4 regions of the Comamonas sp. CMM03 genome follow, and region 2 is predicted to be linked to each of the others. Evidence: predicted binding sites of a transcription regulator. Region 2 holds the regulator's gene; each other region holds the start of a gene.
The links. The regulator FNR, encoded in region 2, switches genes on or off when oxygen is low (the NO sensors DNR and NnrR bind a similar motif). The targets are predictions, from matches to a motif close to TTGATNNNNATCAA.
Positions count from the first base shown of each region.

Region 1: a site for FNR is predicted at 4,727-4,740, ahead of KW830_RS08050 (PAS domain-containing methyl-accepting chemotaxis protein). Genes of this name have one in related genera too.
Region 3: a site for FNR is predicted at 5,414-5,427, ahead of clpB (ATP-dependent chaperone ClpB). Genes of this name have one in related genera too.
Region 4: a site for FNR is predicted at 2,835-2,848, ahead of napE (periplasmic nitrate reductase, NapE protein). Genes of this name have one in related genera too.

Region 1 covers NZ_JAHUXB010000002.1:279,614-287,007, reverse strand. The annotation lists gene KW830_RS21300 (cytochrome oxidase small assembly protein) at 1-29, shown strand, start outside; gene KW830_RS08085 (cytochrome c oxidase assembly protein) at 189-779, shown strand; gene KW830_RS08080 (DUF2970 domain-containing protein) at 776-982, shown strand; gene KW830_RS08075 (cytochrome c oxidase subunit 3) at 1,042-1,923, shown strand; gene KW830_RS08070 (twin transmembrane helix small protein) at 2,055-2,285, opposite strand; gene KW830_RS08065 (SURF1 family protein) at 2,367-3,083, shown strand; gene KW830_RS08060 (hypothetical protein) at 3,064-3,750, shown strand; gene KW830_RS08055 (SCO family protein) at 3,991-4,602, shown strand; gene KW830_RS08050 (PAS domain-containing methyl-accepting chemotaxis protein) at 4,835-6,436, shown strand; gene KW830_RS08045 (tripartite tricarboxylate transporter substrate binding protein) at 6,564-7,394, opposite strand, start outside.
Region 2 covers NZ_JAHUXB010000001.1:60,445-67,838, forward strand. The annotation lists gene KW830_RS00270 (DUF349 domain-containing protein) at 1-1,861, shown strand, start outside; gene KW830_RS00275 (hypothetical protein) at 2,034-2,294, shown strand; gene fnr (fumarate/nitrate reduction transcriptional regulator Fnr) at 2,465-3,187, opposite strand; gene hemN (oxygen-independent coproporphyrinogen III oxidase) at 3,395-4,777, shown strand; gene KW830_RS00290 (sulfite exporter TauE/SafE family protein) at 4,781-5,509, shown strand; gene KW830_RS00295 (HD-GYP domain-containing protein) at 5,556-6,998, shown strand; gene KW830_RS00300 (EAL domain-containing protein) at 6,995-7,394, shown strand, end outside.
Region 3 covers NZ_JAHUXB010000004.1:290,189-297,582, reverse strand. The annotation lists gene KW830_RS15250 (GNAT family N-acetyltransferase) at 1-424, opposite strand, end outside; gene KW830_RS15245 (coniferyl aldehyde dehydrogenase) at 735-2,171, opposite strand; gene KW830_RS15240 (hypothetical protein) at 2,296-2,661, opposite strand; gene clpB (ATP-dependent chaperone ClpB) at 2,697-5,312, opposite strand; gene moaE (molybdopterin synthase catalytic subunit MoaE) at 5,716-6,210, opposite strand; gene KW830_RS15225 (hypothetical protein) at 6,329-6,583, shown strand; gene KW830_RS15220 (hypothetical protein) at 6,603-6,929, shown strand; gene KW830_RS15215 (hypothetical protein) at 6,985-7,394, opposite strand, start outside.
Region 4 covers NZ_JAHUXB010000005.1:388,916-396,309, reverse strand. The annotation lists gene napA (periplasmic nitrate reductase subunit alpha) at 1-2,240, opposite strand, end outside; gene KW830_RS18655 (chaperone NapD) at 2,221-2,508, opposite strand; gene napE (periplasmic nitrate reductase, NapE protein) at 2,522-2,680, opposite strand; gene KW830_RS18645 (ribonuclease HI family protein) at 2,985-3,509, shown strand; gene KW830_RS18640 (ion transporter) at 3,516-4,598, opposite strand; gene KW830_RS18635 (hypothetical protein) at 4,963-5,271, opposite strand; gene KW830_RS18630 (hypothetical protein) at 5,361-5,501, opposite strand; gene KW830_RS18625 (hypothetical protein) at 5,783-5,929, shown strand; gene KW830_RS18620 (hypothetical protein) at 6,119-6,325, shown strand; gene KW830_RS18615 (hypothetical protein) at 6,912-7,394, opposite strand, start outside.

The sequences.
Region 1 (7,394 bases), on a different contig from region 2:
TTGTGGCCAAGATGGCCTTGCTGCACTGAGATGCACACCGCGCTGCACCGCTTCGCGTCCGTCCCTTGGGAGGATGCCTCCCTGTGCTGCGGGGGCGGCCCGGGTGGCCCTCCTGTGGCGGGGGCACGCCGGTGGTCGCAGCGGCAGGCGCCGTGTCAATGCGCAGTGGATGGCGCACAGGAGGGATGATGGCCGTACACCGCGAAAACCTCCGGATGGTGGGCAAGCTGGCCGTGGTGGCCGTGGGCATGTTTGCCTTCGGCTATGCGCTGATTCCGATCTACAAGCATGTGTGCGAGGCGCTGGGCATCAATGTGCTGGCCGTGTCGGAGCGGCAGGTGCCGGGCAATTCCTCGGCCGTGCCGGCCAACACCCAGGTGGACACCAGCCGCACCATCACCGTGGAGTTCGACGCCAATGCGCGGGGGCCGTGGGAGTTCAAGCCCGAGCGCCGTTCGCTGCAGGTGCATCCGGGCGAGCTGGCCACGGTGATGTATGAATTCCAGAACGTGCAGAACCACCGCATGGCGGCGCAGGCAATTCCCAGCTATGCACCGCGCAATGCCGCGCCGCACTTCAACAAGCTGGAGTGCTTCTGCTTCAACCAGTACGTGCTGGAGCCGGGGGAGCGAAAGGAATGGCCGGTGGCGTTTGTCATTGATCCCAAGCTGCCCAAGGATGTGACCACCATCACCCTGTCCTATACCTTCTTTGAGGTGGGGGGCAAGACGCCGCCCGCACCCGTGGCCAGCGTGGTCACCGGCAAGGAGCAGTCATGACCGTACCGCCCCCCGCCGGACAGCCGCACCGTCTGTGGCATTCGATCAAAGCCGTGGCCTGGGCGTTGCTGGGCGTGCGCAAGGGCAGCGAGTACGAGCGGGATTTTGCACAGCTGCAGCCGCTGCAGGTGATCGCCGTGGGGCTGGTGGCGGTGTTTGTGCTGGTGCTGGGGCTGATCGCCCTGGTGAGATGGGTGAGCTGACAGAACAACAACTGCTGCAGCGTGCTGCGGCCTTCGCAAAAAACGACAGGAGCTGAGTCATGAGTGCATCGACCCCTGGAACAACGCCGTACTACTACGTGCCCGGCGTGTCGCACCATCCCATCTGGGCGGCAGCGGGCCTGTTTTTCGTGGTGCTGGGCGCCGGCAACTGGATCAACGGCCACGGCTGGGGCATGTGGTCGGTGCTGCTGGGGCTGGTCTGGTGGGGCGTGGTGCTCTACCAGTGGATACGCGATGCGGCGCGCGAGAGCGAGGCCGGGCTGTTCGGCCGCAAGATCGACCTGTCCTACCGCTGGAGCATGAGCTGGTTCATCTTCTCGGAAGTGATGTTCTTCGGCGCTTTCTTCACCGCCCTGTGGTGGGCGCGGGCGCATTCGGTGCCGGCACTGGGCGGTTTCGAGAATTCGCTGCTCTGGCCGGACTTCAAGGCCGCCTGGCCCTCGGTCTCGCCCGGCGCCACCACCTCGCCGGCAGGCACGGTGGAGCCGTTCCAGACCGTGGGACCGTTCTGGCTGCCCACCATCAACACCGCCCTGCTGCTGACCTCGGGGGTGACGCTGACGATTGCCCACCACGCACTGCGCGCCGGTCAGCGTGCCCGCACCATCGCCTTCATGTGGGCCACGGTGATCCTGGGCTTTGTCTTCCTGTGCGTGCAGGGCTATGAATACCACCACCTGTACTCGGACCTGAATCTCAAGCTCAACTCCGGCATCTACGGCTCCACCTTCTACCTGCTGACGGGCTTCCATGGCTTCCACGTGTTTGTGGGCATGTTGATGCTGCTGGTGATCACCTTGCGGCTGCACAACGGCCATTTCTCGGCGCAGCGCCACTTCGGCTTTGAAGGCGCGGCCTGGTACTGGCACTTTGTGGATGTGGTGTGGCTGTTCCTCTACGTGCTGGTGTACTGGATGTGAGTCGGAATCAGGCAGGGCGATCACCCTGCCTGTGGCGGTGCCCGCAAGTGCGGTCCGTGCCGGGGCTGTCAGTCGCTTGAAGGGACAGCGCATTCAGAATGGGGGGCGCAGGCCCCAGCCGCAAGCAGTGCTCAGGAGCGCAAGGGCAATCCGGTGGGCTGGATGTACCCCAGCTTCCAGGCCAGCAGCAGGCAGAGGAAGAGAGCAATCGACAGGCCCACGCGCACTGCCAGCGCACGGGCCATGCGGCGGCCGCGTTCGCTGTCCGACGGTGTGTCGTCGTCCTTGCGCAGCATGAAGAACAGGGCTGTTCCCAGGCTGGCGATGATGGCCAGAAAGGCCAGTGCAACAAGGTATCCCATGAAAGGCATTATCGGGTGAGTGTGAGGTGGCTTCCCAAGGGAATACGTGGATGGGTGGTGCTGCTCGCCGCGGTGCTGTGCATGGCCCTGACGGCGCGACTGGGCGGGTGGCAGCTGGACCGCGCGGCGCAGAAAGAGGCCATGCAGGCCGCCATCGCGCTGCAGTCCGCGCAGCCGGTGCTGCGCAATGCCGACTGGCCGGCACTGCGGGCTGCGGCAGACGATGCCGGCGAACCATCCACCTGGCTGCACCGCCCCGTGCAGCTGACCGGACGCTGGCAAGCCGCACACACCGTCTACCTGGACAACCGCCAGATGCAGGGCCGGCCGGGTTTTTATGTGCTGACCCCGCTGCTGCTGGAGGGAGGCGGTGCCGTGGTGGTGCAGCGCGGCTGGGTGCCGCGCAATTTCCAGGACCGCACGGCCTTGCCGCCGATGGCCACGCCAGAGGGACTGGTCCAGGTGCAAGGCCGCATCGCCGCAGCGCCTTCGCAGCTGTATGCGCTGGGGGCCGAGCCGGCCACTGCCGGGTTTGCGCGAATCCGCCAGAACCTGGACCTGCCGGCCTATGCGCAGCAGACAGGTCTGGCTTTGCCGCCGTGGAGCGTGGTGCAGACCGGCGCCGCCTCCGAAGGCCTGCTGCGCCAATGGCCGGAGCCGGATGCCGGGGTGTCCAAGCACTACGGCTATGCTTTCCAATGGTTCGGACTGTGCGCCCTGGTCGCACTGCTGTACCTGTGGTTCCAGATCCTGCGGCCGCTGCGCCGCGCCTCTTTTGATGCTGCCCATGCCCCCTGAATCGTCTGCTCCCCAGCCCTTGGGCCTGACCGTGCACAGCCTGCCGGAGGCCGGCGTGTCCGATCCGGCGCGCACCCGCAGCGGCCGCTGGAAGATGCTGGCCGTGCTGCTGGTCTGCGCGGCCCCGGTGATTGCGTCCTACTTCACCTACTACGTGGTCCGTCCCGAAGGACGCAGCAGCTTTGCTACGTTGATCGATCCGCAGCACCCCATGCCCGATGTGCAGGGGCAGCGGCTGGACGGCAGCAGGGCGGCGCTGGCCAGCCTGCAAGGGCAGTGGCTGCTGGTCAGCGTGGCCGGCGGCGCCTGTGAAGGCCGCTGTGCCGAGCATCTGTACCTGCAACGCCAGCTGCGTGAAAGCCTGGGGCGCGAAAAGGAGCGCCTGGACTGGGTCTGGCTGGTGACCGATGCGGTGGACCCCGATGCGGCCCTGCGCCCGGCCCTGGAGCAGGGAAGCGCATTACGCCTGCCGCGTGCGCAGGTGGTGCAATGGCTGCAGCCCGAGGCGGGCCATGCGCTGGAGGATCATCTGTACATCGTGGACCCCCAAGGCCACTGGATGATGCGCCTGCCGGCAGGCATGGAGCGCAGCAGCGCTGGCCGTGCCAAGCGCGATCTGGAGCGCCTGCTGCGGGCGTCTTCCTCCTGGGACCAGCCGGGGCGCTGAACCGGGGCCGCCTGCGGCCGCCCAAACCCTTGCGCAGCTGCCAGTCTCTCCGGGAATGCGCACCATCACGGAGCATGGTGCGACCCTCGGGTTAGGATTTGCCATCCAGGCTGGGTGCGCCGCCTGCCGCAAGGGCGGTGGTGGCAGCACGCAGCACTTTGTATTTTCATGGTGGGTCAGCCAGCCATGCCCCGGTTGGCAGGCGGTGCGCTGACCCCGCCCATTGCGAGAGGGATCAGGATGGACAAACGACGGATGCTGCAAGGCCTGCTGGCCGCAGGACTGGTGGCCGGCATGGGCCTGGGGCTGGCGGGCTGTTCGCGCCAGCAGGAAGTCAAGCTGCAGGGCGTGGATGTGACAGGGGCCGAGTACGCCAAGGACTTCCCGCTGCCCGACGCCGACGGCAAGCTGCGCTCCATCAAGGATTTCGCCGGCAAGGTGACCGTGGTGTTCTTCGGCTACACCCAGTGCCCCGATGTGTGCCCTACCACCCTGCAGGAGCTGGTGGAGGTCAAGCAGATGCTGGGCGCCCAGGGTGACAAGCTGCAAGGGGTGTTTGTTTCCCTGGATCCGGAACGCGATACGCCGGAAGTGCTCAAGGCCTATGTGGGCAATTTCGACCCCAGCATGGTGGCGCTGACCGGCACCCCCGAACAGGTGGCGGCCGTGGCCAAGGACTTCAAGGTGTTCTTCCGCAAGGTGGAAGGCAAGGTGCCCGGCGCCTACACCCTGGACCACACGGCCGGTCTGTACATGTACGACCCCCAGGGCCGCCTGCGCGCCTACCACCGCTACGGTGCCGGTGCTCAGCCGCTGGTCGCCGATGCCCAGGTGCTGCTGGCCGAAAAATAAGGGCTGATGCCGCCGGCAGCGGCATCAGGTCAAGGGCATCTTGCCGCGGGTCAATATCTGCGGCGTGCATGCCACGATGGCGCATCCCCAGAGATTGGTATTCGCTATGCGTTGCGCGGTGGTGTTGATTTTTATCAACCGGGCCCGTAGGACAGCTCCGCATATTGCACCTCTTCGGTGGAGTGCCGGGAGCGCCGCATCCACCCGCAAAGCACACAAGCGAAGGGGGTTTATGCGCATCAATCTGCCGGTCACCGCCGTAGAGCAGCAGTTGCAGGATGGCGATACGCTGCTGTCTGCCACCGATCTCAAAGGCAACATCATCTATGCCAATGACGCCTTTTTGAGCACCTGCGGATACAGCTTCGAGGAGCTGCAGCAGCAGCCCCACAACATCATCCGCCACCCGGATACCCCGGCCATTCTGTTCGCCGACATGTGGAACACCTTGAAGCATGGCGCCAGCTGGACGGCCGTGGTCAAGAACCGCTGCAAGAACGGCGATTTCTACTGGGTGCGGGCCAATGCCAGCCCCATCCAGGCGGGTGGCAAGACGATTGGCTATCTGTCGGTGCGCACCAAGCCCACGGCGCAGGAAACCCAGGCCCAGCAGGCGCTGTATGACCTGCTCAACAGCGGCAACCACCAGCTGCAGGTGCGCCGCGGCTATGTGTTCCCCCAGGGCTGGCGCGCCTGGTGGAGTCGCTTGCACTTTGTGTCGGCTACCACCAAGCTCTACACCGGTGCCGCGGCCATGCTGCTGTGGGGCGTGGTGCTGGGTCTGGGGGCCGCCCTGGGCGTCCACAGCACGATCCTGCTGGCCATGGCGCTGGGCTGGGCGTCATGCGCGCTGGGCGGCTTGCTGTGGATGGGGCGCCACCTGGTCTGGCCGCTGCACGCCGTGCTGCGCCAGGCGCGCCAGGTGGCAAGCGGGGAGAGTGCACAGTCGCTGTTCCTGAACCGGCGCGATGAAGTCGGCAGCCTGATGCGCAGTGTGGAGCAGGCGGGGCTGAACATGCGTTCCCTGGTCAGTGATATCGAAGGTAAGGCCGAGCAGGTCAGTGCCTGCGCCGGAGCCCTGCAGACCGGCAATGTGCAACTGGCGCAGCGCACCCAGCAGGCGTCGACCGATCTGGAGCAGGCAGCGCAAGCGCTGGCGCAGCTGGGGCAGACGATTGCCGGAACCCAGAGCCTGGCCGAGGCCGCCATGGTGCAGGCGCGAGAAGGCGTACAGGGCGTGAGCCAGGGCCAGACCTGCGTGGACCAGCTGGTCCAGGCCATGCAGGGCATTGATGTCTCCAGCAAGAAGGTGGCCGACATCGTGGGCATGATCGACGGCATTGCCTTCCAGACCAATCTGCTGGCACTGAATGCGGCAGTGGAAGCCGCGCGGGCGGGCGAGCACGGCAAAGGCTTTGCCGTGGTGGCGGCGGAGGTGCGCCAGCTGTCGCAGCAAAGCGCCCAGGCCGCGCGGGACATCAAGAACCTGATCCAGGGCTCGCGCCAGCAGGTGGAGCAGGGCCACGCCGCCGCCCAGACGGCACGCATCACCATGCATTCGGTGGTGGAAGGCATCGACAGCCTGGCCCAGTCCATGGGCCGCATCCTGGAGCAGACCCATGTGCAGGCGGCCGGCAGTGCGCAGATCAGCGATGCCGTGGCCCATTTGCGTGACTTGAGTGATCAGAACCGCGGCATGGCCGAGGAAAGCGCCCAGCTCAGCGATGTGCTGGCGCTGCAGGCCCAGCGCCTGCACGGCGCAGCGGCGGTGTTCATCCCACGCCAGCGCCAGGCGCTGCAGACCCTGGAAGTCCGGGCGCTGGAAGCGGCCTGACAAAGGGGGGTGTAGATGCAGCGGCCTTCAGGCCGCGGGCATGCGTTGCGGAACACACGGAGTGAAAAAAGGAGGCCCAGGCTTCCTTTTTTTGGGCGGGCTGCTAGGCTCTGCGGCCGTGCCGCGCTCACTGCCCGCGAATGCCTTGCTCGCGGATGATGGTGCCCAGGGCCTTCACATCCTGCTGGATGCGGTTGGACAGGCCTTCCGGGCTGCTGCCCACCACCTGCCAGCCCTGGACTGCCAGCTTGGCGCGCATGTCCGGGGTGCGCACGATGGCGCTGACGGCGGCCGCCAGCTTGTCCACATGGGCGCGGGGCATGGCCTTGGGGGCGGCCACGGCGTTCCAGATTTCCAGGTCAAAGTTCTGCACGCCCAGCTCCTTCAGGCTGGGCAGGCCGGGGGCCAGCGGGCTGCGGGCCGCCGAGGTCACGCCAATGCCGCGCAGCTTGCCGGCCTGGATCTGCTGCATGGCCAGTGCGGGCGGCAGCATGGACAGCTGCAGATCGCCGCCTTGCAGACCCTGGTACACCTGGGGGTAGCCGGCATAGGGTACATGTTCGGGACGCAGCGCGGAGCGGCTCTTGAGCAGTTCCATGCCCAGATGGCCCACGGTGCCCACGCCGGGCGAGCCATAGCTCCACTTGCTGCCAGCCGCGGCACCGGCCGCGAAGAAGGCCTTGCCTTCCGGGGCGTTGGCCGGTGCCGCCAGCACCAGCGGCGCCACGCCGATCAGGCTGACGGGCTGCAGGTCCTTCACCGGGTCGTAGCGCACAGCGGGGTTCAGCAGCTTGGCAATGGTCATATTGCCGTTGATCATCACGCTGAACGTGTGGCCGTCCGTGGCCTTGGCCACGGCTTCGGCGGCGATGTTGCCGCCCGCGCCCACCTTGTTTTCCACAATGATGGTCTGGCCCAGGGCTTTTTCCAGCGGTTCGGCCAGCGCCCGGGCCGTCAG
Region 2 (7,394 bases):
GGCCCTGGCCGTGACCCTGGCGGCTGCCGACAACGCCGAAGCCGCGTTGCCTCCCGTGCCCGTGTGGGCCGATGAAATCCGCGTGGGCCGTGGTCTGCCGGCCGAGCTGGCCGCCGATGCACCGGCCGCCAAGCCGGCCAAGGGCGATGCCCCGGTCAAGGCTGCTGCCGTCGTGCTGCAGGCTGCCCAGGTGCTGCAGCCCCTGGTGGGCACCGAAGAGGACAAGACCGCCGCCATCGCCGGTCTGCGCGCCGCACTGCGCCAGCATGGCCGTGCACTGGATGCCGAAGTGATCCAGCAGATGGACGCGCTGCTGGTGCAGGCTGGCGACGCCCGTGGCTGGAAGCCCCAGGCCGTGGATGCCGAACGGGAAGCCCTGATTGCCAAGGCCAAGGGCCTGGTGGATCGCCCCGAAGGCCAGACCCTGGGTGGCCGCAAGGTCCAGGAAACGCTGCGCCAGCTGCGCGAACAATGGAAGCTGCTGGACCAGGGCGCGGTGCCCAACCACGGTCTGTGGAAGCAGTTCGATGAAGCCTGCAACACCGCCTACAAGCTGGTCGAAGGCTGGCTGGACAAGCTTCGCACCGAATCGGCCCAGCACAAGGCGTCGCGCACCACGCTGATCGAGGAACTGCGTGCCTGGGGGCAGTCCGTCAAGGACTCCAAGGACTGGAAGGGCATGGCCCGCAGCCTGCGCCAATTTTCCGAACGCTGGCGCGAAGGTGGCCATGTGGGCGAGAAGCTGTATGCCGAGCTGCAACAGCAATGGCGCCAGGCCATCAACGAAGCCGAAGCCCCGCTGCAGCAGGCCCAGAAGGACAGCCTGCAGCGCCGCCAGGCCATGATCGAGGAAGCCCAGGCACTGGGCGCAGCCCCGGCCCTGCAGATCGCAGCCATCAAGGCGCTGCAGCAGCGCTGGCAGGCAGAAGCCCAGGAAGTGCCGGTGGACCGCCGCCAGGAACAGAAGCTGTGGGATGCCTTCCGCAAGCCGTTGGACGAGGCTTTCAGCCGCAAGCCGGCCGAGCGCGGTGAGCGCGGCAGCCGTGCCGTCAATCTGGAATCGCTGAGCGCCCACGACCGTGCGGTGCTGGAAGCCTCGCAGCAGCTGGAAGCCGCCAATGCCGAAGGCGATGCGCAGAAGATCCGCGCCGCCCTGACCGCGCTGGAAGAAGCCCTGCGTGCCGCCCCTGCGGCCGAAGCCGCCCAGCCAGCCGCTGCGGCCGCACCGGCTGCGCCGGTGGCGACCGACCGCCCGGTGAAGGCTGTGCGTGGCGACGACCGCCCCGGCATGCGCAAGGAAGCCCCGGCCGCGGCGGCTGGTGGCCGCAAGCCCGGCCCCCGCCAGGACCGTGGTGACCGCGGCGATCGCGGTGACCGTTTCGAGCGCCCGGCCCGTGGCCCACGCCTGGGGGATGCGGCTTTCCGCGCCCAGCGTGAAGCCCAGGAACACGCCCAGTCTGCGCTGCGCAAGCTGACGGCACAGGCCCATGGCGAAGCCCTGACCCAGCTGATGGAGGCCTGGTCCAAGCGCGACGCGGCCCTGGTGCCGCCCGCGCAGGAACTGGGCAAGCTGAGCAATGCTTCCCGCAACAGCTGGCATGCCGCCGTGGGCGCTGCCGCCAAGGGCGAAGCAGCCGAGTCGCTGCTGCGCCTGGAAATGGCTGCCGACGTGCCTACACCGGCCGACCAGCTGTCTGCACGCCGTGCACTGCAGTTGCAGCTGCTGACCAACCGCAAGGCCACGGACCCCCGCACCACCTGGGAGCAGGATGTGGCGGCGGTGCTGGCTGCGGAGCGCAGCGACAGCGCGGCCCAGCGCCTGCAAAGCGCACTCAAGGCCTTGCTGCGCGGCAGCAAGTAAACCGGGCGCCAGCGCAGGGCCTGCGGTCCCTGCGCTGCAGCCGCAGCAAGCCAGCCTACCGGCTGGCTTTTTTTATGCCTTTTTCAGGGTTTGTGGGGACGCTGCAGGCGGTGACGCGGCAGACAGAGGCTCGCACAATGGGGCATCTGCCTGCCACAACAAGGAGAGACCCATGCTGTTGCGTCGCTGGATGTGGATTGCCTGGCCCGCCTTTCTGGCCGCCGGGGTGATGGAGATGCTGGTGTTTGCCGTGGTCGACCCGCTGGAAATGCAGTGGCTGTCGGCCTATGGCGAGGTGTCGCGCCTGGGCGTGTGCACGGTGGCCTTCTTCCTGTTCTGGGCCATCATCATGATGGCATCGGCCATGACCAGCCTGCTGGCGCTGTCCCCGCAGGAGCTCAATGCCCGGGAGCGCCGCGTCCCGTCGCTATAAGCGGGCTCTGTGAAGTGGGGGGAGGGGGAGTCCTCCTCCTGGGCTGTGCGGGCAGTCCCGCGCAATGCCGAAATACAGGAATGCCGTGGTGCGGCAAGGCCCGGGCGCCATGAAAAAAGCCTCCGGAGGGAGGCTGGGGTGCTGGATCCGCGCCGCGGTGGCGGGCGCGCTTATTCGCAGGCGTGCTGGCTGTTGACGATGCGCTTGAGGCCTTCGGTGTCCAGGATGCGCACATGGCGCTGCTTCACTTCGACCAGGCCTTCCTCGACAAACTTCGAGAAGGTGCGGCTGACCGTTTCCAGCTTCAGGCCGAGGTAGCTGCCGATCTCTTCGCGCGTCATGCGCAGCACCAGCTCGGAAGACGAGAAGCCCCGGGTGTGCAGGCGCTGCACCAGGTTCAGCACAAAGGCGGCCAGGCGCTCTTCGGCACGCATGCTGCCCAGCAGCAGCATCACGCCGTGTTCGCGCACGATCTCGCGGCTCATCACCTTGTGCACATGCGACTGCAGGGCCGTCACTTCGCGCGACAGCTCTTCCAGGCGGTCGAACGGCATGACGCAGACTTCGGCGTCTTCCAGGGCCACGGCATCGCAGGTGTGGTGGTCGTGCACGATCCCGTCCAGGCCAATGATCTCGCCCGCCATCTGAAAACCTGTCACCTGGTCGCGGCCATCTTCCGTGGCCACGCAGGTCTTGAAGAACCCGGTGCGGATGGCATAGAGCGCCGTGAAGTCTTCGCCATTACGGAACAAGGTGCTGCCCCGTTTGATTTTGCGACGCGTGGCCACAATATCGTCAATACGGTGCAACTGCTGCTCATTCAAGCCTGTGGGCATGCACAGTTCGCGCAGATTGCAGTTGGAGCAGGTGACTTTGATAGGGGGTGGTGTCATGGCACTGACGCCTTGGGCTCCCGCTGAACGGGCCATTGGACGTAACGCAGAAAGGTTATCGGGCTGGGAGGCGAGAGAGGGGGTGCTCAGTTGTGCGAATGATATGAATCAATTGTCTCAGGAATGGTATTTGAATGTCTTGATTTGCATCAAGGCTGATTTTCCCGGGGTGCGGCACAGTGCTGGGCAGCACCTAAGGAATATTCAATGACAGCAGTAACGCCGGAGCTTTTGCGTCGGTACGACGTGCCTGGGCCCCGTTATACCTCTTATCCCACCGCAGATCGCTTTATTGAAGCATTTGGTCAGGATGATTATGTGTTGGCGCTGGAACAGCGCAAGCACCATTCTGCGGCCAAGGCGCTTCCCATGTCACTGTATGTGCATGTGCCTTTCTGTGAGGCCCTGTGCTACTACTGCGCGTGCAACAAGATCATCACCAAGCACCATGAACGCGCGCAGACCTATCTGCAGTACCTGGAAAAAGAGGTGGCTCTGCAGGTAGCGCATTGTGGCAAGGGACAGGCGGTCAGCCAGCTGCACCTGGGCGGCGGTTCTCCCACCTTTCTGTCCGATGCCGAGCTGACCCAGCTGATGGACACGCTGCGCGCCAACTTCAGTTTTGAAGCGGTGGGCGAATATTCCATCGAAGTCGATCCCCGCACCGTCACCCGCGAACGTCTGGCCCACCTGGCGCAGCTGGGCTTCAACCGCCTGAGCTTCGGGGTGCAGGATTTCGACCCCGATGTGCAAAAGGCGGTGCACCGCGAGCAGCCGGCCGAGCAGGTCTTCGATCTGGTGCAGGCGGCGCGCGAGCTGGGTTTCCATTCGGTCAACGTGGACCTGATCTATGGCCTGCCCAAGCAGACCGCGGCATCGTTCCAGCGCACCCTGGAGCAGGTGTGCCAGCTGCGGCCGGACCGGATTGCGCTGTATGCCTACGCGCATCTGCCGGAGCGCTTCAAGCCGCAGCGCCGCATTGCGCAGGAAGACCTGCCGGAGGCTTCGGACAAGCTGTCCATGCTCTCGGGCTCCATCGATGCCTTCATGCAGGCCGGCTATGTCTATGTGGGCATGGACCACTTCGCACTGCCGGAAGATGCGCTGGCCATTGCCAAGCGGCAAGGACGGCTGCACCGCAACTTCCAGGGCTACAGCACGCAGCCGGACTGCGACCTGATTGCCCTGGGGGTGTCTGCCATCGGCCGCGTGGGCGCCACCTACAGCCAGAACGCCAAGACCCTGGAAGAGTATTACGACTTCCTCGACCAGGGCCGGCTGCCCGTGGTGCGGGGTTTGGCGCTGGGGCGCGACGACCTGGTGCGGCGCGCCGTCATCATGTCGCTGATGTGCCAGGGCGAAGTGCTGTTCGAGCCCATGAGCCAGTCCTGGCTGCTGGACTTCCAGCGCTACTTCGCGGCCGAGCTGGAAATGCTGGCCCAGCAGCAGGAGCAGGGCCTGGTGGTGATCGACGACGACGGCATCAAGGTCACGCCCATGGGCTGGTTCTTTGTGCGCGGCGTGGCCATGACGTTTGACCGGCATTTGCAGGCCGGCAAGAACCGGGCGCGCTTTTCCAGGATCATCTAGCCCATGTGGCTGTCGTTGCTTGGAACCGCTTTCTTCATGGGGCTCGTGGGTGGGCCCCATTGTCTTGCGATGTGCGCCGCACCCTGTGCGGCCATCGTCTCGCCGCTGCGCAGCGGGGGGCGGGTGGTGTCCATCCAGCCTGAAGGGGCTTCGGCGCAGCCGCCGGAGGCGGCCAATGCCGGGCGCTGGCTGGGCTTCCATGTCGGCCGCCTGATGGGCTATGCCGCCCTGGGCGGCGTGGCGGCCTATGCCATGGAGACGGTGGCCTGGTTCTCCGACCGCACCTCCGCCCTGCATCCGCTGTGGGTGCTGCTGCACCTGGCCGCATTGGCATGGGGCCTGATGCTGCTGCTGCAGGCCCGTCAGCCGCAATGGGTGGAGTCCGGCGGGCGCAAGCTCTGGAGCAAGGTGCAGCACGGTGTGCGCGGGCCGGGGGGAACCTGGGTGGCTGGCAGCCTGTGGGCTTTTCTGCCGTGTGGTCTGCTGTACTCCGCCGTCATGGTGGCGGCCCTGGCCGGTGGCGTGTGGCAGGGCGCTGCATCCATGGTGGCGTTCGGCGTGGGCGGGGGCCTGTGGTTGGCCCTGGGCCCGTGGCTGTGGCAGCGCATCAGCCGCCTGCAGCAGTGGCGCGAAGCCTGGGGGCTGCGCACCGCCGGCGCCTTGCTGGCAGGTGTCTCGCTGTGGGCCCTGTGGATGGACATGGTGCACGTGCCGTCACAGTGGTGCCGCTAGGGCTGACATGGAGCGGTAACGCGGCACAATACGCTGTAGCTTTTTAATGCACAGCGGCGCCGCTTGCGCAACCCCTTTATGTAAGTACTTATTTGTCGCATGCAGTCGTCATAATGGGCGGTTTGGATCGACTGGCTTGCTGGCGTGCTGCAGCCCAAACAACGTGACGCACTCCCTTTTAATTGACGTTCGGGACATCTGCATAGGTATGTATGTCCAATTGGACATTGGCTGGTTGCGCCATCCATTTCCAGTGAGCAGCTTTCGAGTGAACAGCCAGGAACAGATTGACGTGCTGCAATCGCTGGGTTTGGACGAGATTCGTTGCATTCCTGCAAAATCTGATCCCAGTGTTTTGACTTTTTTACCTCCTCTTACAAATGAAGAGGGGGAGGCGCCCGCAGCTGATGGCACGCAGCCACAGCCGGCACGGCCCGCCACCATCGGCTCGTCGGGGCTGCACATTCCGACGCTGGCGGCACGCGATGTGCCGGCCATGGCGTCGAGCGAAGTGGCCGCACTCAAGACCTGCGACCAGCGCTTTTCTGCCGCCACCCACAGCTACCGCGAAGTCGTGTCCCGGCTGGTCAACGACCCGCAGGACGCGATGCGCGCCAGCTCCAGCCTGGTGGCCGGGTATATCGCGGAGCTGCTGGATGCCTCGCAGACGGCCATCCGGCTGTTGTCCGAGAGCGTGGGCGAACAGCAGGGCGCTCACCCCATCAATGTCACTGTGCTCTCGCTGCTGCTGGGCAAGTCCCACGGGCTCAATTCGGCGCGGTTGATGGACCTGGGTCTGGCGGCCTTGCTGCACGATGTGGGCAAAAGAGACATCGATCCCCGCTGCACCGAATTGCTGCCCAGCTTCACGCCGGAGCAGAAAGCCGCGTACGAAGACCATGTGGGTGCTTCCGTGGCCTATGGCCAGCGCATGGGCCTGTCGCCCGCCGCCCTGACGGCGATTGCACAGCACCACGAGGCGACGGACGGCACGGGCTTTCCGCTGCACCTGGTGGAAGAAGACCTGTCCATCGAAGGCCAGATCCTGGCGCTGACCAACTGCTACGACAAGCTGTGCAATCCGCTGGCGCATGCGGTGGCCCTGACCCCGCACGAAGCGCTGTCGGACCTGTTCGGGCGCCGCCGCGGCGGCTTCACGCGCGAGCTGGTCGAACTCTTTGTGCGCGTGATGGGGGTCTACCCTCCGGGCTCGGTGGTGCAGCTGAGCGATGAACGGTATGGCCTGGTGGCCTCCGTGCGCAGCGACCAGCCGCTGAAACCAGCTGTGCTGCTCTACAACCCGGATGTAGACCGGGCCAAGGCCGAGCCCGTGGAGCTGTCGGAGCTGCGCGGCGTGGTCATCAAGCGCAGCCTGCGCCCTGCGCAGCTGCCGCGCGAGGTGCTGGACTATCTGTCGCCGCGCCAGCGCGTCTGCTACTTCTTCGAGCGTGCCGTGCCGCTGATGTCTGCTGTGGGAGGGGAGGCATGAGCCAGTCCACCCATTTGCAGGCATGGTGCCAGGCGTTTGAGTGGATGACCGAGGCGGTGTGGCTGGTGGATCCCCACAGCCTGACCGTGGCGTATTCCAATTCGGCGGCGCAGCGTCTGGTGGGCCTGACGGGCTCGCGCCTGCAAGGCTTCCACGTGCGCGATCTGGCGGCGGCGCCGCAGGACCTGTACCGCTGGAACGATGTCGCGGAAGTCAGCTGGGGGCAGGTGACCCACACCCAGGTGCTGCATGCCAGCGGCCGGGCCATCCCGGTGGAGCAGCGCATCCGTGAAGTCGAAGACCCCGAGGGCGGGAACTGGCTGCTGTGGACCTTGCTGGACCGCAGCGAGCAGGAGCACAACGAGCGCGAGCTGGAGAGCCTGCTGGCCGAGCTGC
Region 3 (7,394 bases), on a different contig from region 2:
CGTGAAAGCGCAGAGCGCGTTCATTGCGCAGCGGCACCCAGCAGGTGACGTTGGTGCAGCCTTCTTCGACCAGACCGTCACGGGCGGCATCCCACAGGGCCACGCCCACGCCTTGGTCCCAATGGGTCGGGGCCGCGTAGATGGCCCAGATCTCACCGGTGGTCTGGCGCGACTTCTCGTCACGGGAACGGTCAAAACCGACAAAGCCCACGATCTTGTCGCCATCAATGGCAACCTGCACCTGGGGCTCACAATATTCAATGGCCTCGCGCCAATAGGCCTGGCGCTTCTCTACCGACGACATGGCCTTCAATTGGTCGTCTGGCACGATACCTCGGTAAACCTCCTGGGCGGACGAAGTGTGGATCTGTGCGATGGCCTTCGCATCGCGAAGCGTAGCGGGACGGACCTGGTAACTGGACATGGAAAGCGAAACGAAAACAGCAGTTGAAAAACGAAAGGTCGCAATTGTCTGTGAAACGCTCCGCAGACGCACGCCCTAATGTTGTAGCCATTTGCACCAGTACGGCTGTAGAGCCCTTCTTGCCGTGGTATAGCGGATGTGATAGCGCCTGTTTCAGACCCACAGCCCGCTGGCCTGCCATGGGCCTTGCAGCCGCGGAATCACGGAGCGCGCCCCTAAAGACAGCTGCCGGCCCCGCCCTGGGCCGTGCGCTGGCGCCCCGAATCGGCGCAGCGGAACGCCCGCCACACCGCGGCAAGCGCTGCGTGCGTCACACCCATCGGCGCAGCAGGGCCATGATCTTGTCGAAGCGGGCGCCATAGGGCGGGTACAGCCACTGCACGGCAGACCAGCGCCCCTGCAGGCACACCGCCTTCTGGTGCGAAAAGCGCAGGAACCCCTGCTCGCCATGGTAGGCGCCCCAGCCGCTGTCTCCCACACCGCCAAAAGGCAGATTGTCATGGGCCACATGCAGCAGGGTGTCATTCACCGTGACACCGCCGCTCACGGTACGGCGCAGCACGGTGTCGCGCGCCTTTTCGTCCTTGCCGAACCAGTACAGCGCCAGCGGGCGCGGCCCGGCATTGATGGCGGCAATGGCATCGTCCAGCCGGTCATAGGGCACCACGGGCAGGACGGGACCGAAGATCTCCTCCTGCATCAGCGTCATCGTGGGCTGCACATTCCACACCAGGGTGGGCAGCATCTGGCGCTGTGCGGCATCCCCCCAGCCGGGGGCCGCCGCCTGCTGGCCCTGGGCAGGGTCGATCACCTGCACCTGGGCCCCCAGGCTCTGGGCCTGCTGCAGCAGATTGCGCAGCCGCACCAGGTGGCGCTGGTGGATGATGGAGGCGTAATCCGGGTTGCCCACGATGCGCGGGAACAGCTGCGCCACCGCCTGGCGGTAGGCCTGTTCGAAAGCCGCCTCCTGCCCACGGGGCAGCAGCACGTAGTCGGGCGCAATGCAGGTCTGGCCGGCATTGAGCAGCTTGCCATGGGCCACGCGCAGCGCCGCCTGTGCCATGTCGCAGTCGGAAGCCAGGATGCAGGGCGACTTTCCTCCCAGCTCCAGGGTCGTCGGCGTCAGGTGCACAGCCGCGGCCTGGGCCACGCGCCGGCCCACTGCGGTGGAGCCGGTGAACATCAAATGGTCGAAATGCAGGCCGGCAAACTGGCTGGACAGATAGCTGTCGCCCTGGACCACGCAGAACTCGTCCGGGGCAAAGTACTGCTCGACCGCCACCGCCAGCTGGGCCGCGGTGTGCGGCGCCAGTTCGCTGGGTTTGAGCATCACGCGGTTGCCCGCAGCCAGCGCGGTGATAGCCGGGCCCAGCGACAGCTGCAGCGGGTAGTTCCAGGGGGAAATGATGCCCACCACGCCCAGCGGCTGGCGCTCGATGCGCGCACGCGCCGGCAGCAGGTGCAGCGGGGTCCAGACGTGGCGGGGGCGCATCCAGCGCTCCAGCCTGCGCAGTGCCTGCTTGAGCTGGGATCGCAGCACCAGCAGGTCGGCAAACTCGGTCAGCTGCGGCGAACGGATGCCAAAGTCGGCCTGCACGGCTGCGGTGAGCACGGGGCCATGCTCGTCCAGCATGCGCTGCACGCGCAGCAAACGCTCCTTGCGCAACATGGCCGGCACTTCCAGGTGCTGGCGACTGGCCAGGTATTGCAGGTCGAAAGCCTGTTGCAGGGGGGAAACTGGGTTCATGCGTGGCCGTGCATCCTGTGAAACCACCGCTTGCCGGTGGGAGTCCCTGTCGCGGCCAGCCATGCTGGCCCTCTCTGTTGCCAAAGCCCACCAGCGCCATGGCACTGGTGGAAGCAACAGAATATCAGCGCACTTCGCGCGGCTGCACGTCGGTGATGTCGCGTGCCACACTGGCCAGCACGCCACTGCGCTTGCTGTCGGCACCGTCGGTGCTGTCAGCGGCATCATGGGCTGCGCCGCCGGCCGCACCGGCCATGGTGCTGGCCCAGCCGCTGCTGCGGTACATGCCCCAAGAGGTGCCAGGGCGCATCGTGGGCATGACCCAGGGCATCACCGGGCGACCGGTGAGCCGGGCCCACAGCGCACGGGCGCCCCAGGCCAGGGCCAGCAGGCTGGCGACGGCAAGCAGACACAGAAAGAACACCGCACCTGCCGCAAGAAGGAAGATGCGGACAGCCCAGCGGGCTGCCGTGTGTGCGAAATCGTTCAAAACATCACCTTTCATGTGTGCCGGCGGGCTTCAGCTCAGCTGCCCATGGGGACAGCTTGCGTGAACTGGAACACGCCGGGCGCCTGCACCGGATCCACCGCCACTTCGATGACGCTCTTGGGCGGGAACTTGCCCTCGAGCAGCAGCTTGGACAGCGGGTTCTCGATGCGTTGCTGGATGGCCCGCTTGAGCGGACGGGCACCGAAGACCGGGTCAAAGCCCACTTTAGCCAGTTCCGCCAAAGCCTGCTCCGAGACCTGCATTTGCAGCTCCATCTTTTCCAGACGGCCTTCGAGCAGGCGCAGCTGGATCCGGGCAATGGCTTCGATGTTCTTGGCATCCAGTCCGTGGAAGACCACGGTTTCGTCGATGCGGTTCAGGAATTCGGGTCGGAAATTGGTTTTAAGTTCCCCCCACACCGCTTCCTTGATGTCCTCGGCATCCTGGCCGACCATGCTCTGGATAAGCATCGAGCCGATGTTGCTGGTCATCACGATCACCGTGTTCTTGAAGTCCACCGTGCGTCCCTGGCCGTCCGTGAGACGGCCGTCGTCCAGCACCTGCAGCAGTACGTTGAACACGTCGGGGTGGGCTTTCTCCACCTCATCGAGCAGCACCACGCTATAGGGTTTGCGGCGCACGGCTTCCGTCAGGTAGCCGCCCTCCTCATAGCCCACATAGCCGGGGGGCGCGCCGATCAGCCGTGCCACGCTGTGCTTTTCCATGAATTCGCTCATGTCGATGCGAATCAGGTGGTCCTGGCTGTCAAACAGGAAACCTGCCAGCGCCTTGCACAGCTCGGTCTTGCCGACACCGGTGGGGCCCAGGAACAGGAAGCTGCCCAGCGGCCGGTTCGGGTCGGACAGGCCCGAGCGGGAACGGCGGATGGCATTGGACACGGCCGAGATAGCCTCGTCCTGGCCCACCACGCGCTCGTGCAGCTTGGCTTCCATGTGCAACAGTTTGTCTTTTTCGCCCTGCATCATCTTGGCCACCGGGATGCCGGTGGCGCGGCTGACGACTTCGGCAATCTCTTCCGCACCGACCTGGGTGCGCAGCAGACGGTGCTTGGGCGCAGTGCCCACGCCGCCATCGGCCTCGCTGGCCTGGACTTCCTTGAGCTTCTTCTCCAGTTCGGGGAGCTTGCCGTATTGCAGCTCGGCCACTTTGTTGAAGTCGCCCTTGCGCTTGAGCTCGTCGATCTGGATGCGGATCTGGTCCACTTCCTTGCGCAGCTGCTCGGAGCCCTGGGCGCTGGCCTTTTCGCTCTTCCAGACTTCTTCCAGATCGGCGTACTCGCGCTCCAGGCTCTCGAGCTCTTCCTCGATCAAGGCCAGGCGCTTTTGCGACGCCTCGTCCTTTTCCTTCTTCATGGCCTCGCGCTCGATCTTGAGCTGGATCATGCGGCGCTCGAGCTTGTCCATCTCCTCGGGCTTGGAGTCGATTTCGATCTTGATCTTGGCCGCGGCCTCATCGATCAGGTCGATGGCCTTGTCGGGCAGGAAACGGTCGGTGATGTAGCGGTTGCTCAGTTCGGCGGCTGCCACGATCGCGGGGTCGGTGATGTCCACGCCGTGGTGGGCTTCATAGCGCACCTGCAGACCGCGCAGGATGGCGATGGTGTCTTCCACCGAGGGCTCTTCCACCAGCACCTTCTGGAAACGGCGCTCCAGCGCAGCATCCTTTTCGATGTACTTGCGGTATTCGTCCAGCGTGGTGGCGCCGATGCAGTGCAGCTCGCCCCGCGCCAGTGCGGGCTTGAGCATGTTGCCGGCATCCATGGCGCCTTCGGCCTTGCCGGCCCCCACCATGGTGTGGATTTCGTCGATGAACAGAATGATGCGCCCTTCTTCCTTGGCCACTTCATTCAGCACGGATTTCAGGCGCTCTTCGAACTCGCCGCGGTACTTGGCACCGGCCAGCAGGCCGGCCATATCCAGCACCAGCACGCGTTTTTCTTTCAGCGTCTCGGGCACTTCGCCTTCGACGATGCGCTGGGCCAGACCTTCCACGATGGCGGTCTTGCCCACGCCGGGCTCGCCGATCAGCACAGGGTTGTTCTTGCTGCGACGCTGCAGCACCTGGATGGCACGGCGGATCTCGTCATCGCGGCCGATCACCGGGTCCAGCTTGCCCAGACGGGCGCGCTCGGTCAGGTCCAGGGTGTATTTCTTCAGCGCTTCGCGCTGGCCTTCGGCTTCGGGGCTGTCCACCTTCTGTCCGCCGCGCACGGCCTCGATGGCGGTTTCCATGCTCCGGCGGGACAGGCCGTTTTCCTTGGCCAGCCGGGCGGCCTGCACATCGCTGTCGGCCAGCGCCAGCAGGAACAGTTCGCTGGCGATGAACTGGTCGCCGCGCTTGATGGATTCTTTCTCCGTGGCCTGCAGCAGCTTGATCAGGTCGGAATTGGGTTGCACTTCCGCACCGCTGTCGCCGGTGGGCAGCGCCTTGATGGCGTTTTCCACGGCCGTCTGCATGGCGCTGACTTTGGCGCCAGCACGCTCGAGCAGCGCCTTGGGGCCGTCCTGCTGGCGCAGCATGGCTGCCAACAGGTGCAGGGGATCGATGCGGTTGTGGTCGTTGCCGAGTGCCAGGGTTTGGGCATCGGCCAGGGCTTCTTGGAATTTGGTGGTGAGCTTGTCGATACGCATGGTTGCAAAGCTTTCTCAACAGCAAAGTATTAGGACTGCATTTCACGTGGGGACATTTCAGCCGCCTTCAAGGCGCCTGTCCCGCTCGGTCCGGCGAACGCTTGACCTGGATCAAGCTCGCCGCACCTGCGTCCACCCCCACCGGACTGCACTGTGCCGGGCCGGTACGCCATTGTCTGTCAGCCAAAAGAGCGGTCTGCCGGCCCGCCACCCGGTCCAACCTATCTCAGGGGCGAGACCACGCCCCGCCCATTGCTCCCGATGCAGGAACTGCCTGCCTGCATGCACCCTGGGTTTGACGCATTTTCATGCGCCACCACCAGGCAGCATGGGCGGCAACAGCTATCGACCTCGGAGCATGGCCCGCATCCTGCCGGCAGACAGCCCGGCGCCGGCGCGGCCGTCAGGCCCAGCGGGCCAGGGCCTGCTCGTCGCTGACCCGCGCATCCACCCAGCGGGCGCCGTCGGCCGTCTGCTCTTTCTTCCAGAACGGCGCTTCGGACTTGAGGTAGTCCATGATGAACTCGCAGGCCTGAAAAGCCATTCCCCGGTGGGCCGAGGTGACGGCCACCAGCACGATCTGGTCCATGGGCGCGAGCGGCCCGACGCGGTGGATGACCTTGGCCGCATGGATACCGAAGCGCGCCACCGCACGGTCGATGATGGCTTCGATGCTTTTTTCGGTCATGCCCGGGTAGTGCTCCAGCTCCATGGCCGAGACGGCGTCACCTGCATTGCGGTCGCGCACCGTCCCCACAAAGCTGCACACCGCGCCCACGCCCGCATCGCCCGCCCGCAGGGCGGCGACTTCGATCCCCAGGTCGAAGTCCTGGGTCTGGATGACCACGCGCGCAGCAGGCGGGTGCGCGGTCAGGGGTGCGGTGCGGGCAGAGGACATGCCCACGATTGTCGCAGCAGCCCCGGCCCCAATTCCACCCCGGCTGCATGCCCCACCGGCACGCGGTAGCATTGCCGCCCCGGGGCGCTGCTCCGCTGCCCTCCTTGAGTCGACCCGTATGGCCACCGAAACCATCCACACGCTGGAGTACATGCTCTACCCCTCGCCGCGCAATGAGCACCGCATCATCTTTGAGCACCAGAGCTTTGTGCCGCACATGTACACGCTGATCCACCTGCCCGACTACGGCTTCCGCGGCAAGGCCACGCTGTTTTCGGCCCAGCGCAAGAGCGACGGCAAGCAGGGCCAGCTGGTGACCTGCGAGCTGGCCGAGGATCTGGTGCGTTTTGAGCGCCTGTTCGAACCCGATTGAGCCCTGGATTCCGATTGCCATGGACGACACCAGCCAAATCCAGCCCCCCGACAGCTTTGCCGCGCTGTTCCGCAGCCGCGCCGGCGTGCTCAAGACGCCCATCGCCGAAGTGGTAACCCGCTACGAGCTGTGCGAAGACCTGGCCTGCCACCTGGTGGAGCAGGCGCAGACGCTGTACTACAGCGGCAATTCCAGCGAGGAAGGCGTGCTGCTGGGCTTTCATGCGGGCCTGAGCGACGAAGGCTCGGTGGTCAGCCCTGCCGAGGCCGGCTGGGTGGTGCAGCGCCTGGCCGAGCTGCTGGAATGGCGTGCACCGCAGCTGCCGCCCCCGGTGGCCGCCGCCTGAGCGATCCGGCACGGGCTGCAGCCCAGAGGGCGGCCCAAGGCTGCCCTGGCGCGGCTCACCCTGTTCCCACGGAGGCGCGCAGACGCTGCCACGCCAGCCCCCGCCAGACCGGCGTGCCATAGGCTGCCACCAGATCGTGCCCGGCTGCAGCCCAGCCGGGATCGGCCGGATTCACGCCCAGCGCTTCGATGAAAGGCGCCTGCACAATGAAGCACTGGCGCCGGTAAGGCAGCAAAAAGCCTTCGCCCAGCTGCTGCAGCACGGCCTGTGCCTGCACATAGCTGCTGAACCAGAGGTTCAGCAGCATTCCGGTACGCGGCGCATGCCAGAAGCTGCCCATGTCATCCCCGGGCAAGGCCAGGCCGGACAGCACGCGGCGTGCGTGCTCCCAGTCGGTAAAGCCCTGCCCGCGGGCCACCTCGTGCAAGGCATCGCGCAAGCGCTCCGCACCGGCCAGCCCTTCGC
Region 4 (7,394 bases), on a different contig from region 2:
GCATTGGGCACGGCACGGTGCAGCTCGGGCACGCGGCGGGTCATCGAACCCGAATGCCAGTGCTCCAGCACACGGCCGGTCGACAGCCAGAACGGGAACTCCTTGTCCGGTGACTCGGCGGCCGGCTCGTACGGCAGGGCAAAGATATTGGCCTTGTTGTCCACGTTGCCGTAGAACTGGTAGCCCGTGCCGGCCTTCACATAGGGATCGGAGCCTTCGCGGTAGCGCCAGCGGGTTTCCTTGCCATCCACCACAGGCCAGCGCAGGCCGCGCACCTTGTGGTACTCGTCAAACGGCGCCAGATCATGGCCATGTCCACGGCCAAAGGCCGCGTACTCTTCGAACAGGCCTTTTTGCACATAGAAGCCGAAGTGGGCCGATTCTTCGTTGTCGTAGGCCTTGTCCATGTCCGTGAGCGGGAACTTGTCCACCTGGCCATTGCGGAACAGCACTTCGTACATGGTCTTGCCGCGGTAGGCGGGCTTCTTGGCCAGCAGCTCCTCGGGCCAGACTTCCTCGATCTTGAAGCGCTTGGAGAACTCCATCAGCTGCCACAGGTCCGAATGGGCTTCCCCCGGCGCCTTCACCAGCTGGTGCCAGAAGTGGGTGCGGCGCTCGGCATTGCCGTAGGCACCCTCTTTTTCCACCCACATGGCGGTGGGCAGAATCAGGTCGGCGGCCACGGCTGTCACCGTGGGATAGGCATCCGAGACCACAATGAAGTTCTCGGGGTTGCGGTAGCCGGGGTAGCCTTCCTGGGCCAGGTTGGCACCGGCCTGGATGTTGTTGTTCACCATCACCCAGTAGGCATTGAGCTTGCCATCCTTGAGCATGCGGTTTTGCAGCACGGCGTGGTAGCCCGGCTTGCCCGGGATGGTGCCTTCCGGCAGCTTCCACATCGCTTCGGCCATGGCACGGTGCTTGGGATTGGTCACCACCATGTCCGCCGGCAGACGGTGCGAGAACGTGCCCACTTCCCGTGCGGTGCCGCAGGCCGAAGGCTGGCCCGTCAGCGAGAACGGGCTGTTGCCGGGCGTGGCGATCTTGCCGGTCAGCAGGTGGATGTTGTAGATCATGTTGTTGGCCCAGACACCGCGGGTGTGCTGGTTGAAACCCATGGTCCAGAAGGACACCACCTTGGTCTTGGGGTCTGCGTACAACTCGGCCAGCGCTTTCAGCCGGTTCGCGGGCACGCCGGTCAGCTCGGTCGTGTACTCCAGCGTGTACTTGGAGACGTACTTGGCGTACTCCTCATAGGTCATCGGCTTGGCGCCATTCGGATCGTCCGCGTTCTTGGCCGCTTTCTGCAGCGGATGCTCGGGACGCAGGCCATAGCCGATGTCGGTATTGCCCAGCTTGAAGTTGCAGTGCTTGGAGACGAAATCCTGGTTCACACGCCCGGTGGCGATGATGTGGTTGGCGATGTAGTTCAGGATCGCCAGATCGGTCTGGGGCTTGAACGTCAGCTCGATATCGGCCAGCTCGTAAGAGCGGTGCTCGAAGGTCGACAGCACGGCCACCTTGACGTCCGGGCTGCTCAGGCGGCGGTCGGTCACGCGGGTCCAGAGCACCGGGTGCATTTCCGCCATGTTCGAGCCCCACAGCACAAAGGCCGTGGCCTGCTCGATATCGTCATAGCAGCCCATGGGCTCGTCCATGCCGAAGGTGCGCATGAAGCCCGCCACCGCGGACGCCATGCAGTGGCGCGCATTGGGGTCGATATTGTTGGAGCGGAAACCCGCCTTGAACAGCTTGGAGGCGGCATAGCCTTCCCACACCGTCCACTGGCCCGAGCCGAACATGCCCACCCCCGAAGGACCCTGCTTCTTCAGCGCCTTCTTGAACTGCTCGGCCATCACGTCGAAGGCCTTGTCCCAGGACACGGGCTGGAATTCGCCGTCCTTGGCATACACGCCATTTTTCATGCGCAGCAGCGGCTTGGTCAGCCGGTCTTCGCCGTACATGATCTTGGACAGGAAGTAACCCTTGACACAGTTGAGCCCCCGGTTCACCTCGGCTTCCGGGTCGCCCTGCGTGGCCACCACGCGGTTGTCCTTGACGGCCACCATCACACCGCAGCCTGTGCCGCAGAAGCGGCATGGGGCCTTGGACCATGTCAGCTGCGCGCTGCCTGCCTGCGGCACGGTTCCCTGCGAAATGGCTTCAATGGGAATGCCGGCCACGGCACCTGCGGCCGCGGCGGCAGATTGACGAACGAAGTCACGCCTTGTGCTGCTCATGCTTTACCTCTTGATTGAGTGATTGCCATGCCTCGGCATGCTGGTAGACCAGAGAGACGTTGATCACGCCCTCCAGGTTTTGGATGGTGGAAACACGATCCAGGACGGAAGCGGCGCTGGGCCCTTCCAGGGTGACGACCAGCTTGCCGCTGGGGTGGGTGCCGTGCAGCACCAGCCCGTCGACACCGGTCACCGCCTGCGCCACCCCCGTCAACGACGCGGGCGCCACATGCACGACCAGGCTGGCGATATGCAGTTCATCGCTCATGCATCACTCCCCATCAGGCGTGGGGAGGGCCGGCGAACATTTGATAGAACCAGACGAGAAAACCGTAGGTCACGATGATGGCTCCCGTAATGACGGGGGCCATGACCACGGTCAGGAACGCAAAACTGCGCAGTTCCTCTTGGCGGGTAGAGGGGGATTGAGGGTCGGCCATAAGGACTCCCGTGGGTGTGGCACCGAGGTGCCTTGTAGGTCGCGCCACATGCTTGCCAGCCCTTGCGGGGCAGCCCTTCCAGGCTGGGTCAGCAGTTCAGCGCAACGGGTTTTTATTCATGCGCCCATATTATTTTTGATGGTACGCCAAGTACTTGATGAAAATCAAACGCCATGCACCATCTTGGTGTTGCCCTGCCGCATTTCGCACCAATTCGAAGCAATTCCACCCGGCAACTGGCCCGCCACGCGCCCACTCGCGCCATACCGCAGCCAGCTAACGCCATCGGCGCTACAGTGCAACCATGCCTGAGACCGCTGCCATCCCTGTTTCCCCTGCCTCCTCCGCTTCCACTTCCGCTGGATCGCCTGATTCGGCCGCGCCCTCCACGCCCTGGTGGACTGTCCACATCGATGGCAGCGCCCTGCCCAACCCTGGCCGCATGGCGCTGGGAGCGGTCTTGGTCAGCCCTGCCGGGGCCTGCCACACCGTGTCCCAGGACACCCACCGCACCGGCTGCAACAACGAGGCCGAGGTACTGGCCCTGATGGCCGCACTGGCAGTGCTGCGCACCCAGCAGGCCCAGCATGCGCGTGTCTACAGCGACAGCAGCATCCTGGTAGAACAGCTCACCCTGGCCAAGCCCAAACCCGTGGTGCGCCTGACACCGCTGTATGACCAGGCACGTGCCGCCGTGCGGCAGTTTGCGGGCGTGACCTTGCACTGGGTGCCGCGCCACCGCAACCAGCAGGCCGATGCCCTGGCCCGCGCGGCCTTACAGCTCCCGGGGGCCGTGCCTGCCCCCCTGGCCGTCAAACGCAAGCCGTAAGGCTTATCAAGCAGCCTGCGCCCCATCTGTTCGCCGGCCGTCGTTGGCAGGCGGCGTTGCAGGAGCCGCGGCAGGATCGGCAGGGGCGGTGCCAGCCATTGTTGCCGTCCCCGCAGTGCTGGCAGTGCTGCCACCAGCACCGTCAGCGCACACATCCGGCGCCGCCGCCCGCACCGTGCCTGCTTCGGCCTCGTTACGCTCCTCCGTCAGCCGGGTGCCGCAACGCCGGCAAAAGCGGGCATCGTCCTCATGGCGCGCCTCACCGCAGGTCTCGCAGTGCAGCGGCCGGCGGCAGGGTTTGGTGCCGAAGCCGCGCGACAGCTCCACGCCCACAATGCCGGTGGGTACGGCCAGAATGCTCCAGCCCACCAGCATCATCGCGGAGGCAAAGATCTTGCCCAGCGGCGTGGACGGCGTGACATCGCCATAGCCCACGGTGGTCACGGTGGAAATGGCCCAGTACATGCCCATGGGCATGCTGGTAAAGCCATGCTCGGGACCTTCGATCACAAAGATCAGCGCGCCCATCACGAACACGATCACCGCCACCACGCTGAGGAACACAAAGATCTTGCGTGCGCTGTGCTTCAGCGCCCGGCCCAGCATGAAGTAGTCCTCCAGAAAGCCGCGCAGGATGGGAAACACATGGAAGGTGCGCACCAGCCGCAGCGCCCGGATGGCGCCCAGGAACTGGTATTCCGGATGGAACAGCGACAGGTAGCCGGGAATGATGGCCAGCAGGTCCACCAGCCCGTAGAAGCTCAGCACATAGCGCCATGGCCGGCGCACGGAAATCAGCCGCAGCCCGTATTCCACCGTGAACGCCAGCGTGAACAGCCACTCCAGCGTGCGCAGCCCGTACACCACCCAGCCCTGGGCAATCGACGGAATGCTGTGCGCAATCACCACGCACAGGCTTAGCACAATGGCCACGGTCAGCCGCTTTTCAAAGCGTTTGCCCATGGGCGTGTTGGTCTCGAATACCGTGCGGTAGATGCTCTGGCGCCAGCGCGCTACCGGCACCCCCAGGCGCTCGGCCGAGGGGTATTTATCGTGGAAAAAGTCGATCAGAAAATCCAGCCAGCGCATGGGTCACCATCAGGTGGAGCGCATGACCGGCTGCTGGCGTGCGGCACGCCCCGCCTGCCCAAACCCCGCGGCTGGTCGCACGCCCCTGAAAATAAAGCGGCCTGTGCCATCCATCCAGGCTTTCACCGGCAAAACCGCCAGAATCACAGCTGCAAGGGCACAAGTTGCTCACATTTTGCCTAATCTCGCCTGTGCCATGCCTGGCATAACCGGCAAAACCCCGCCCTGTCGCCGCCATCCACCGCTGTGCGCCCTTCGACCGCCACTGGCTGCGTGGCATGGGATGGCAGCAAACGAAACACCCCGCCAGAAGCGGGGTGTGGTGTCAGCGGTGCGCATGCACCGCCGCAGGGGACTCCGGGCCTTAGGGACGGATCACGACCTGCGGACTGATCACGATCGCACCGGGTGGCGCTGCCGGATACACCATGACGGGCGGCGGCGGGCGGTGGTAGACCATGGGCTGCGCCTGGCACTTGCGCTTTTCCTTGAACTCGCCGTTGCGCTTCCACTTGCGCTCCACCTTGCAGTGGCCGTCCCAGAATTCTTCCTTGTAGCTGCCGCCTTTGTGCTTGTGGCGGTGGCCATGGTCGTCATGGTCCGCCAGCACCGACAACGGGAGCGCACACAACAAGGCCGGCAACAGCCAGCGGGGAGCCAGAGAAAAAATCATTGTTCGGAACCAGAAAAACAGAACGCGCAAGCCTACTGGAATGCCACCCGATCAGGTGTTTCCAATCATCACAGCACCTCGGCCGCAGCTCAGCAGTTGCCCTTCTTGGCCTGACCGGGTGGGCAGAAGTCCCGGTCGTTTCCACGGCCATGGTCATGGCCATAGCCCGGGTACACCACACAGCCCGACAACACGGCCACCACAGACAACATCGCACACCATTTTTTCATCGCACAGCTCCTTCGCAAAGCGTGGGAAGTCTAGAAAGTTTGCACCGCCAGCAATGGAAAGTTCTGTAAGAAATTGTCCGCCGCACCGCCCTGCCCCATAGCCCGCAGCACCTGCACGCCTTGCATGCCCACGCGGTTGGCACACCGCCGCCAGCACGCTGAAATGCCAATCAGCTCCCTGCTGACAAGCAGACACCCTGTCTACCTCACATGACGCCTTCCGCCGCCACCGATAGTGAACAGACGAACCCACCGTGCCTTCCCCAGCCAGGAGACCGCCCATGACCGACGCTGATGCTGCACGCCTGGAATCCCATGCACCACCACCCGTCCTGGCGCCCTTGCCGGAACCGCTGCCGCCGGAAGAGGTGCTGCAGTTGCTGGCCCAGCAGTCCCCGCTGGGCGAACACAGCGTGGACGCGTTCTGAACCCTCCGCTGGCGCAGTTCCGCCACACCACCTAGCAGCAGCTGCTAGAATTTGCACACCAGCTTCAAGCGCTGGTCGCTCGAGTTATGACTATTGCAGGGGCGTTACCAACTGCTAAAACGTTGAGCCGCGCACTCCTCCCCGCACGTAGCAGACGTTTCAACAGTCTGCGGGGAAACAGGAGTCCACATGGCAATCACCCCAACCACCGTATGCGCGCAACTGGATGCCACCATCCAGTCTTTGGGGGCAGACCAGCACCACCTGCTGATCACCAGCGTCATCCCCAGCGCGCGGCGGCCAGAGCACCAGGTGCGCTACAGCAGCGCACTGACCACCGCAGAACTCCGCCGCCTGCGCGATGTGATCGACCAGGCGCTGACGCAGGCAGCCTGAGCCTTTGCAACTCGAAGTCGGCATCCTTGTGCGCACCAGGTCAGCCCTACACAACTGCGTGCCGCTGACCCGTATGGTGGCTACGTTCTGCGCTGGTCGATGGCGGAGGCTTTTCTACCCTTTGTTGAATCCAGCGCAGCGACGGCATGCCGCCATGAAGGCTGCAAGCACACGTGCCCCTGCGATCAGACGCACGATCAACAAGCAGAGAAATAGGACAACCATGCCGGCAGCGAAAACGTTCGAATCCGGATGACCCAAGCCAATTGCATCAATGGCTGATCCATTCGCCTCCTCTCCCCGGGGATGCATGCATGGCAAATCAGACCGCCCGTGATCAAGGAAAATCCCAGCCAAACCGGTCAACAGCCAAACTCTAATCCGCTGGAATGCGGGAAACCATTCGACTCACATCGATCCAGCATGTTCTGGTTGTGCTACGGGCAGATAAAAGGACCGGCGTGCTGCGCAAGCAAGATAAAAATTCTTCACTCAGTAAGTAAAATCAAATTTTTTCACCTACTGCGGCACCTCACTACCGACAATGCAGATCCCCTAATGCAACCATCCGAGATGGCAAAATAACTCAATCGCCTCGTATTTCTTGCCAATCTGTATTTTCTTCTTTTTTATATTTTTTTGAATCTTCCAGTATTAAATCAATAATTTCCGATGGTCCAGCAATTGCAGTCCCTCCATCTCCATCGTAAACTGAGAGGACCAAAAACTTTAATGGATCTGAAAAATAAACATCGTTTCTCCAATCCGATATACGTTGCTTCCCTAGATCAGATATGTTCTCACCAAACATCCAACCACCTACTTGAATTTGATTAATTATCGAGTAATCAACGCAATCAAATTTCATTAAAATAATAGGCCTTTCTCCTCCATTCTTTATCCTCTGCAGGGATGTTGCATAGAGTGGTTCAACTTCATTATCCTTCCACCACTTTATCAAAATATCTAATTCATTAAATATCTGTCCCGAAGTGTCTTTGCTTGCAATTACTCGCCAATCTTTTCGACGAACATTTTTAACATTGAAATTCAAATCATCCTTTACTAG